Regions from separate parts of the Planococcus sp. FY231025 genome, predicted to be linked through region 1. Evidence: riboswitches for the same ligand, from Rfam matches in the RefSeq annotation. Region 1 holds a riboswitch; the other holds the start of a gene.

Region 1 (4,422 bases):
AATCGCCGCTTCGTAATCTGTTTCAAATTGCAGGTTCTTCGGATTATCTGTAATGTCGCTTACTTCGGCTGTTGTTTTTTCCACCGACTCATCCAAAGTGATCAAGCCTTGCGCTTCAAGCATGGACAAGATTCGTCCATGGTCTGCAACAGAGCTGCTCATCAGGATCGTTGCGCCTTCAGGAAGTTCTTCAAGCGACTTATATTTTTGGGAATAAACTCCGATCGGTTCAATATGGATGCCGCCGGCATTTTCAAACTCATAGCCATTCTCGGCAATTTGTGATTCTAAATAAGGGACATGCTGGAAGTAGTTGGCATCAATTTCGCCTGATTCAAGATCTTGGTTAGGGAAGATATAATCCTGGTATGTTTCAATTTCCAGTTCAATACCCTGTTCTTCCAGGATGGGCTGGGCCTGCTCCAGAATCTCCGCATGCGGTACGTTGGACGCTCCCACTTTCAATGTGCTTGACTCTTCCCCGCCGGATCCGCCGCTGCCGGATTCTTCTGCACCGCAGCCTGCCAATGCCAATGCTGCCAATAATGTTCCTGTTACAAGTTTCTTCATGTGTGTACGCTCCCTTTTCTATGGTGTTTTTTATTATGGAATTTTAGATTAACGTTTATCTGATTTCACCGTCAAACGGTCCCCGACAAACTGGATGGCAAAAACGATGACCAAAATCAGGATGGTCGCTACCAGAACAACGTCCTGGCGGCTGCGCTGGAAGCCATCAAGGAAAGCCAGCGTGCCAAGACCGCCTGCTCCGATGATGCCGGCCATCGCGGTATAGCCGACCAAGGCAATGGCCGTAACCGTAATTCCGGAAATCAACGCCGGCTTCGACTCCGGCAGCAGCACCTTGCGGATGATCGTCCATGTGCTTGCACCCATCGAACGCGCCGCTTCAATAACGCCTTTGTCGATCTCTTTCAATGCAATCAGCACCATGCGTGCATAGAACGGTGCTGCCCCGATGATCAGCGCCGGCAATGCCGCATTCGGCCCCCGGATGGTTCCGATCATGAATTTCGTAAGCGGAATCAGCAAAATGATCAAGATGATGAACGGAATCGACCGGAAAATATTGACGAATGCGCCAGTCAGCCAATTCACGATGCTGTTTGCCCATAATTGCTTAGGTGCGGTTAAAAATAGGACGATGCCCAGCACAAGGCCGATGGCGAATGTAAAGAGCGTCGACATAGCCGTCATATACAATGTTTCAAGCGTGGCTTCCCACATATCCTGCCAGTCGACGTTCGGGAATAATGACTCAATCATTTGCCATCACCTCCGTCTGGACGCCTTCCGCATTCAAGAATGCCATTGCCTCAGCAACTTCCGGCTGAGAGCCTTTTATCTGCAAAATCAATGTTCCGTATGCTCCTCGTTGTGTATGGGCGATATTCCCTTGCACAATATTGATATCGACCGGATGCTTCCGGATCAACTTGGTCAAAATCGGCTGCTCTGTCTGGTCCCCGACGAAGACCAGTTTTACCAGCACGCCTTCCGGATACAACTCGCGGAGATGCTTGATCGTCTCCTGTGAATCTTCCGTATCTGTCACTTGCGCCACAAATCGCTTGGTGATGTTTTCCCTCGGCGCCTGGAAGACGCGGAGCACATCGCCCATCTCTACGACCCGGCCGCCTTCCATGACGGCGACGCGATGGCAGATTTTCCGGATGACGTGCATTTCGTGCGTAATCAGCACAATCGTAAGTCCAAGGCGCTTGTTGATGTCCACCAGCAAGTCCAGAATCGAGTCCGTCGTCTGTGGATCGAGTGCAGACGTTGCTTCATCGCATAGCAGCACTTCCGGTTCATTGGCAAGTGCGCGCGCAATGCCGACGCGCTGCTTCTGGCCGCCTGACAGCTGGGACGGGTATGCATTCTCACGTCCACCCAAGCCTACCAGTTCCACCAGTTCTTGGACGCGCGCTGCGCGTTTCTCTTTCGGGACACCGGCGATTTCGAGCGGGAACTCGATGTTCTCTTTGACGGTGCGCGACCAAAGCAAATTGAAATGCTGGAAAATCATGCTGACTTTCTGGCGCGCCTTCCGCAGCTCACCGCTGCTGATATTCGTGATGTCCTGCCCGTTGATGACGACAGAACCTTTTGTCGGCTTTTCAAGCCCGTTCAGCAAACGGATCAATGTACTTTTTCCGGCGCCGCTATAGCCGATGATACCGAAGATCTCGCCGCCGCCGATTGACAAGTCCACGCCGTCCACTGCGGTCAGTGAACCTTTACCGGTATCGAACACTTTCGATAATTGTTTTAATTCGATCATTCCTAAACACTCCCGCCTCAAAATAAAAACCCTTCTGCGCAAATTTGAGCAGAAGGGTAACTTTAAAAGTTAAACCGATCTCTCATCTTCCAAAGCTTTCGCCTTGTGTGATTTGGCACCATTTCATTTTCATGACGGTTGCCGGGCTTCATAGGGCACTTCCCTCCACCACTCTTAATAAGAGTTGACGATATTTAATTGATTTCAGAAATTCAATTTACCACGCTTCACTTTATCCGTCAATAGATTTTAACTTTTCGTATAAATAAGGCACCGATTGGAATGCATAGATCTTTTCTTCCAGCTCTCCGTTCTTTGTGATGAGCAGGCAAGGCACGCTTTCCACTTTATAGAGTCCGGCAATTTCCTGCACATAGTTCAAGTCCGCTTTGCCCATCGGCATGTCCGGCAGGAGCTCTTCAACCACATCGAGCATTTTGGAAGCGACTTTGCATGTGCCGCACATCGGCGTATACAAATAAAACGCGGCGACCGTGTTCGTGTTTTTTTCTTTCAGCCATTCTTTATGAGTCCATTCTTCCATTTCGTTTCATCCCTCAGCTAATAACTTATTGACTTGAACGTTTGCTGAAATCAGAACATCGATCAAGTTGCGGATCGGCGTGGCCGCCACTTCCTTGAAGCTCGGGCTGATGTAAAAGTGCCGGGCTTCGGGAAATTCGCGCTTCACCAATTTCCGCAATTTCTCTCCTGATTTGTCCGCATCGACCAGGATGATGATGTCCAGGCCTTCATATGGCAGCAGCAGTTCTTCAAGCCTCGATGCACTTACTGTACCATTTGTGCAAAGAATCGTCACGGGTTCTGCAATGAGCGGCGCGATCCGCGTCTTATCGCTGATCCCTTCCACCACGATTACTTTTTCCATAAGCCAACACCTCACTAGATCGGTATGAAAGAAAATCTGTATAAAAAAAGCGCCAAAAGGAGGCGCTTTGAGATTACTCGTTGATCATTTCTTTATATTGCTCAGCTGTCATCAACTCGCCTACTTCAGCTTCGCTAGGAGATTCGATTACCACCATCCACGCATTTTCGTAAGGAGATTCGTTGACAAATTCAGGGCTGTCTTCCAGCTCAGAGTTCACTTCAACCACTTTGCCGCTAATCGGCGCGTAAAGTTCCGATACGGTTTTTACAGATTCAACGCTTCCGAAAGGCTGGTCTTTTTTCAGTTCGTCCCCAACTTGCGGCAATTCAACGAAAACGATATCGCCCAATTCGGCCTGTGCAAAATCAGTGATGCCAATGCGTGCTGTACCGCCTTCTACTTTTACCCATTCATGCTCTTTTGAATAACGAAGTTCTTGTGGTGTGCTCATCGAAAACCCTCCAAATTATGTAGTTTGCTCCCCTTTAGTTTGACATAAACATATGGGAAACACAAGAAATGTATGGCTCTACTTCCAGGTATTTTCATAGACGTCTTCCTTGAAACCAAGCGTCGTTTTCTCCCCGTCCCATGCAAGCGGCCGCTTGATGAGCATCCCGTCGCCAGCCAGCAATTCCAGCTGTTCGTCCTCGCCCATTTCCGGCAGTTTTTCCTTCAGCCCAAGCTCACGGTACTTCATGCCGCTCGTATTGAAGAACTTCTTCAGTTCAATGCCGCTGGCTTTGTAGATCTTGCGGAGCTCTTCCTTGGACGGCGGCGCTTCAGCAATATTGATCTCGCGGTACTCGGCACCGTGTTCATCAAGCCATTTCTTTCCGTTGCGGCACGTTGTGCATTTCGGATAAGCATAATATGTAATCACAATAAAACCTCCTTTTCTTCAAGCTTACCAAAATCCAGCTAGCCGGTCGAACGAAGAAAAATGTTCATTTATTTTAGGTGCCTGTGTTTATTGTGATGGAGTTTTCTAATTCTATAAAAGATTAACGTTTTTATTCTCTATGAGCGGTTTTAAGGCTCTATGAGCACATTCCGTACTTCTATGAGCACATAACTGGAAAATGCCTGTTCATGCCTTACTACTCTCCATCTGCCATAGAAATTGAACAAAGAAAAAACGCAGCCTGAGCTGCGTTTTAAAAAATTCTTACACGACGTATTTTTCAACTTCGATCAATTTAACTGCCGCTTCGCGTTTTTTCGC
Region 2 (4,422 bases), on a different contig from region 1:
CTCACCAGGGCAAGCCTATCTGCTTGAAGAGGCTTTGAAGATGAACGGACAGCCACACGAGACCTGGTATTTTCCGGAGTATACGCATTTCTTCCCGCCTGCGGCAAACCGCAAGACAGCGCGCGCATTGGCGGAGTGGATGAGAAGGCAGGAAAGACATTGACCGAAGCTTGCGAGGTCAAGTCTTTGCGACGAAGCTAGCGAAGCGATGCAGGAGCATGGTTTATCAGTGATAAAAAGATGGAAAAGGATTGATAAAATCTTAAAGAATCGAGCAACGACAGCGATTTGTCTGAGTTGGCACCAATAAAAAAAGCTATCCCGGAGGATAGCTTTTTTGGTATTATTTCTGGACCGGTCCGCCTTGGACACTGATGTCAGTGGAGACAGTACCGAATTTCTTGAAGTTTTCCTGGAATTTCTCTGCAAGCTCTTTCGCTTTTTGGTCGTATGCTGCTTTGTCAGCCCATGCATTGCGCGGGTTCAAGACTTCAGTCGGCACACCAGGTACTTCTTTCGGCATTTGAAGGCCGAAGACAGCTTCCTGTTCAGTTTCGATGTTGTGGAGTTCGCCTTTGATCGCTGCACGAACCATTGTGCGCGTGTAAGACAGCTTCATGCGGCTTCCGACGCCGTACTCGCCGCCCGTCCAGCCTGTGTTGACAAGGAAGACATCCGCGCCGTGCTCATCGATTTTGTCTCCCAGCATTTCAGCATAAACTGTAGCATGTAATGGAAGGAAAGGCGATCCGAAGCATGTCGAGAAAGTCGCTTCAGGTGAAGTGACGCCGCGCTCAGTTCCGGCAAGCTTTGAAGTGTAGCCGCTCAGGAAGTGGTACATTGCCTGTTCTTTTGTCAATTTGCTGATTGGAGGCAATACGCCGAATGCATCAGCTGTCAGGAAGACGATCGTTTTCGGATGTCCTGCAACAGAAGGGTAGACGATATTCTTGATTGCATGGATCGGGTAAGCTGCACGCGTGTTTTCTGTCAATGAACCATCTGCATAATCCGGCATGCGCGTTTCTTCATTCACTACCACGTTTTCAAGTACAGCGCCGAATGTGATGGCATCATAGATTTGCGGTTCGTTTTCGCGCGTCAGGTTGATGGTTTTTGCATAGCAGCCGCCTTCGATATTGAAGACGCCGTTATCCGACCAGCCGTGCTCATCGTCGCCGATCAGCTTGCGGTCTTCATCTGCGGAAAGAGTCGTTTTCCCTGTTCCGGACAAGCCGAAGAACAATGCGACATCGCCTTCTTCGCCAACGTTTGCTGAACAGTGCATAGGAAGGATGCCTTGTTCAGGAAGCAGGTAGTTCATGATCGAGAAGATGGATTTTTTCATTTCGCCAGCATACTCTGTTCCGCCAATCAAAATGATCTTTTTCTCCATCGAAACGATGATGAAAGTTTCTGAGTCAGTACCGTCCACAGTAGGGTCTGCATGGAACGTCGGAGCGTATACGACCGTGAATTGCGATTCGTGGCTCGCCAATTCCTCTTTGGTCGGACGAATGAACAACTGGTGGGCGAAAAGGTTATGCCAAGCGTATTCGTTGATCGTCTGGATGCCCAAACGGGATTCAGGGTCAGCCCCTGCATAGCCTTTGAATACGTATAGTTCATCTTTTTGCTTCATATGGTCGATCACTTTAGCGTAAAGGTTTTCGAAGACTTCAGAAGAAATCGGGCGGTTTACTGAACCCCAGTCGATTTTGTCTTTAGAAATCGGCTCTTCTACTATATACTTATCTTTAGGCGAACGGCCGGTGTATTTCCCGGTCTCGGCTTTCACCGCTCCGTCTTTAGTCAATACAGCTTCTCCGCGGGATGTTGCCGCCTCGATTAATTGTGGGACGGATAATTGGACACGGACGTTTTGGCCATTTAAAAGATCCTTTAAGTTGTTTGCGAAGTTCACTGGATTCATTTATATGTACCTTCCTTTTCGGTTATTCCCATAAAGATGGGGAGGTTGTATATTTCGTAAATTAGTATAACACATTATGGTCATTAGTCTATACTAATACCCTGTTGACACGAAAAAGTAACATATTTTCCCCATGTTGGGTGCGAACAGGTTCAATTAATAGAAGAACCTGTTTTTATTCGATTAAAATCGTTGACATCACTTTGCACTTTCCGTAAGATGGAACATTGAACGGATACTCTTATTCCGAGCTGGTGGAGGGGACAGGCCCTATGAAACCCGGCAACCTGCTGCTGCATGCAGAGAAGGTGCCAAACCTGAAGCAAGGTCTCAACCTTGGACGATAAGAGTGAAAGGTGCTTATGATGATTTCTCCTTTCCACATGCAGATGCTGGATGGGATTTTTTTATGAAATTGCCCTTAATCCTCGTGTACAAAGGCCACAACGGCTTGAAGTTCAATCCTCACGGAACGGACTTGACATGGGAAACGAGTACCGTATCAATTTCGAGAGCAATCTCGCAGGATATAAGGAGGAAACACATTTTGAAAAACCGTCGATTATTCACATCAGAATCAGTAACAGAAGGACATCCGGATAAAATCTGTGACCAAATCTCAGATGCCATTTTGGATGCCATCCTAACAGAAGATCCAAATGCACGTGTAGCGTGCGAAACAACTGTAACGACAGGCCTTGTCCTAGTGGCAGGCGAAATCACGACTACTACTTATGTAGATATCCCGAAAGTCGTGCGTGAAACAGTCCGTGAAATCGGCTATACACGCGCTAAATACGGCTTCGACTCTGAAACAAGTGCAGTCCTGACAGCAATCGACGAGCAATCGCCGGATATCGCTGCAGGTGTCAACGTAGCGCTTGAATCGCGTGAAGGGCAAATGACTGATAAAGAATTGGACGATATCGGAGCAGGGGACCAAGGCTTGATGTTCGGTTTCGCTACAAACGAAACCGAAGAATTGATGCCGCTTCCGATTTCATTGGCACATAAATTGGCTCGCCGCTTGGCTGAAGTGCGCAAAGAAGAAATCCTTCCATACTTGCGCCCCGACGGCAAAACACAAGTGACGATCGAGTACGATGAGAACAACAAGCCGCTTCGTGTGGATACGATTGTCATCTCGACTCAGCACCATCCGGAAGTGACGCTTGAGCAGATCCAGCGCAACATCAAGGAATTTGTCATCAATGAAGTGGTTCCTGCTGAATTGATGGACGAAGAAACAAAATACTTCATCAACCCGACTGGCCGTTTTGTTATCGGCGGACCACAAGGAGATGCGGGACTTACAGGACGCAAGATCATCGTTGATACGTACGGCGGATATGCACGCCACGGCGGCGGGGCATTCTCCGGCAAGGACGCAACGAAAGTTGACCGTTCAGCAGCTTATGCTGCCCGCTACGTAGCGAAGAACATCGTGGCAGCAGGACTTGCTGACCGCTGTGAAGTGCAATTGGCTTACGCAATCGGCGTAGCTCACCCGGTATCATTGGCGTTTGATACGTTCGGAACCGGAAAAGTCAGCGAAGAGGAATTGATCGATCTTGTCCGTGCGAACTTTGATTTGCGCCCGGCCGGCATCATCAAGATGCTTGATCTTCGCCGCCCGATCTACAAACAGACAGCAGCTTACGGCCACTTCGGCCGCACGGATGTCGACCTTCCTTGGGAGCGCACTGACAAAGTGGAAGCTCTTAGAGAACAGTCAGGCATCTTCAAGAACCAAGCTTAATAACAAGAAAAGACGGCCAGCGGAATGCTGGCCGTCTTTTTTAAATTGTTGAAAAAGAAATTAAATACTTGTCTCTTAATCGATATTCCGCAAAACAGCTTCGCTTGCCGCGGGCGAGCGCCAAGCCTCCTCAGTCGCTTACGCGACTTGCGGGGTCTCGGCTATCTCGCTGTCCCGCAGGCGTCTCCGCTGTTTTGCTTTATATCTCAGATAGCTCTACTAAAACGGAAAAAGCGACAAGTTTTTTAAGAGTGAAACCAGCGCCGGCGCGTCCACGGGCTAGGCAATAAAATGGCCCAAAAGCAGTTTGGGCCATTTTATTTGCGACGAAGCTAGCGCAGCGGTGCAGGAGCAGAAGGGTTTTGCTATGAGACGGGTGTCCTTCGCGGCTCATGGCGAAAGCCATGCCCTAAGCGGCCGAAGCGAGGTCTGAAGTTTATTTCGTTTATTAACTTATCTAAAGAGGGTTTCTCAACAATCTGAAAGACGGCCAGCGAAATGCTGGCCGTCTTTTTTATGTTTCCTGCGGTGATTTGATGCTCGACACACGGTGCGCGATGGCTTCGATCAACGGTGCCGGCAGCGGGAAGTTCATGGCGGCCGGATCACTTTGGACAGCGGCAATGGTCATTTCAAGCGAATCTTCCGGAATGTCATAGGAAGCGAAATCGTCCGGCAGCCCGACATCCGCTTGGAGGTCACGGATTTTTGCGACAACGTCCATCAGCAG

Evidence for each region. A riboswitch is a leader RNA that binds a small molecule or an ion and turns the genes downstream of it on or off. The one in region 1 is predicted to bind S-adenosylmethionine.
Region 2: another riboswitch for S-adenosylmethionine. It lies ahead of metK (methionine adenosyltransferase); the one in region 1 lies ahead of ACTL32_RS15330 (methionine ABC transporter ATP-binding protein).

The regions. Positions count from the first base shown of each region.
Region 1 is NZ_JBQJJG010000010.1:8,726-13,147, forward strand. Features, by position in the region: gene ACTL32_RS15320 (MetQ/NlpA family ABC transporter substrate-binding protein) at 1-570, opposite strand, end outside; gene ACTL32_RS15325 (methionine ABC transporter permease) at 619-1,287, opposite strand; gene ACTL32_RS15330 (methionine ABC transporter ATP-binding protein) at 1,280-2,305, opposite strand; SAM riboswitch class I at 2,385-2,489, opposite strand; gene ACTL32_RS15335 (thioredoxin family protein) at 2,538-2,849, opposite strand; gene ACTL32_RS15340 (toprim domain-containing protein) at 2,856-3,194, opposite strand; gene gcvH (glycine cleavage system protein GcvH) at 3,268-3,648, opposite strand; gene ACTL32_RS15350 (arsenate reductase family protein) at 3,727-4,080, opposite strand; gene ACTL32_RS15355 (acyl-CoA dehydrogenase family protein) at 4,366-4,422, opposite strand, start outside.
Region 2 is NZ_JBQJJG010000005.1:16,712-21,133, forward strand. Features, by position in the region: gene ACTL32_RS06490 (alpha/beta hydrolase family protein) at 1-163, shown strand, start outside; gene pckA (phosphoenolpyruvate carboxykinase (ATP)) at 344-1,933, opposite strand; SAM riboswitch class I at 2,172-2,283, shown strand; gene metK (methionine adenosyltransferase) at 2,478-3,692, shown strand; gene ACTL32_RS06505 (iron-containing alcohol dehydrogenase) at 4,207-4,422, opposite strand, start outside.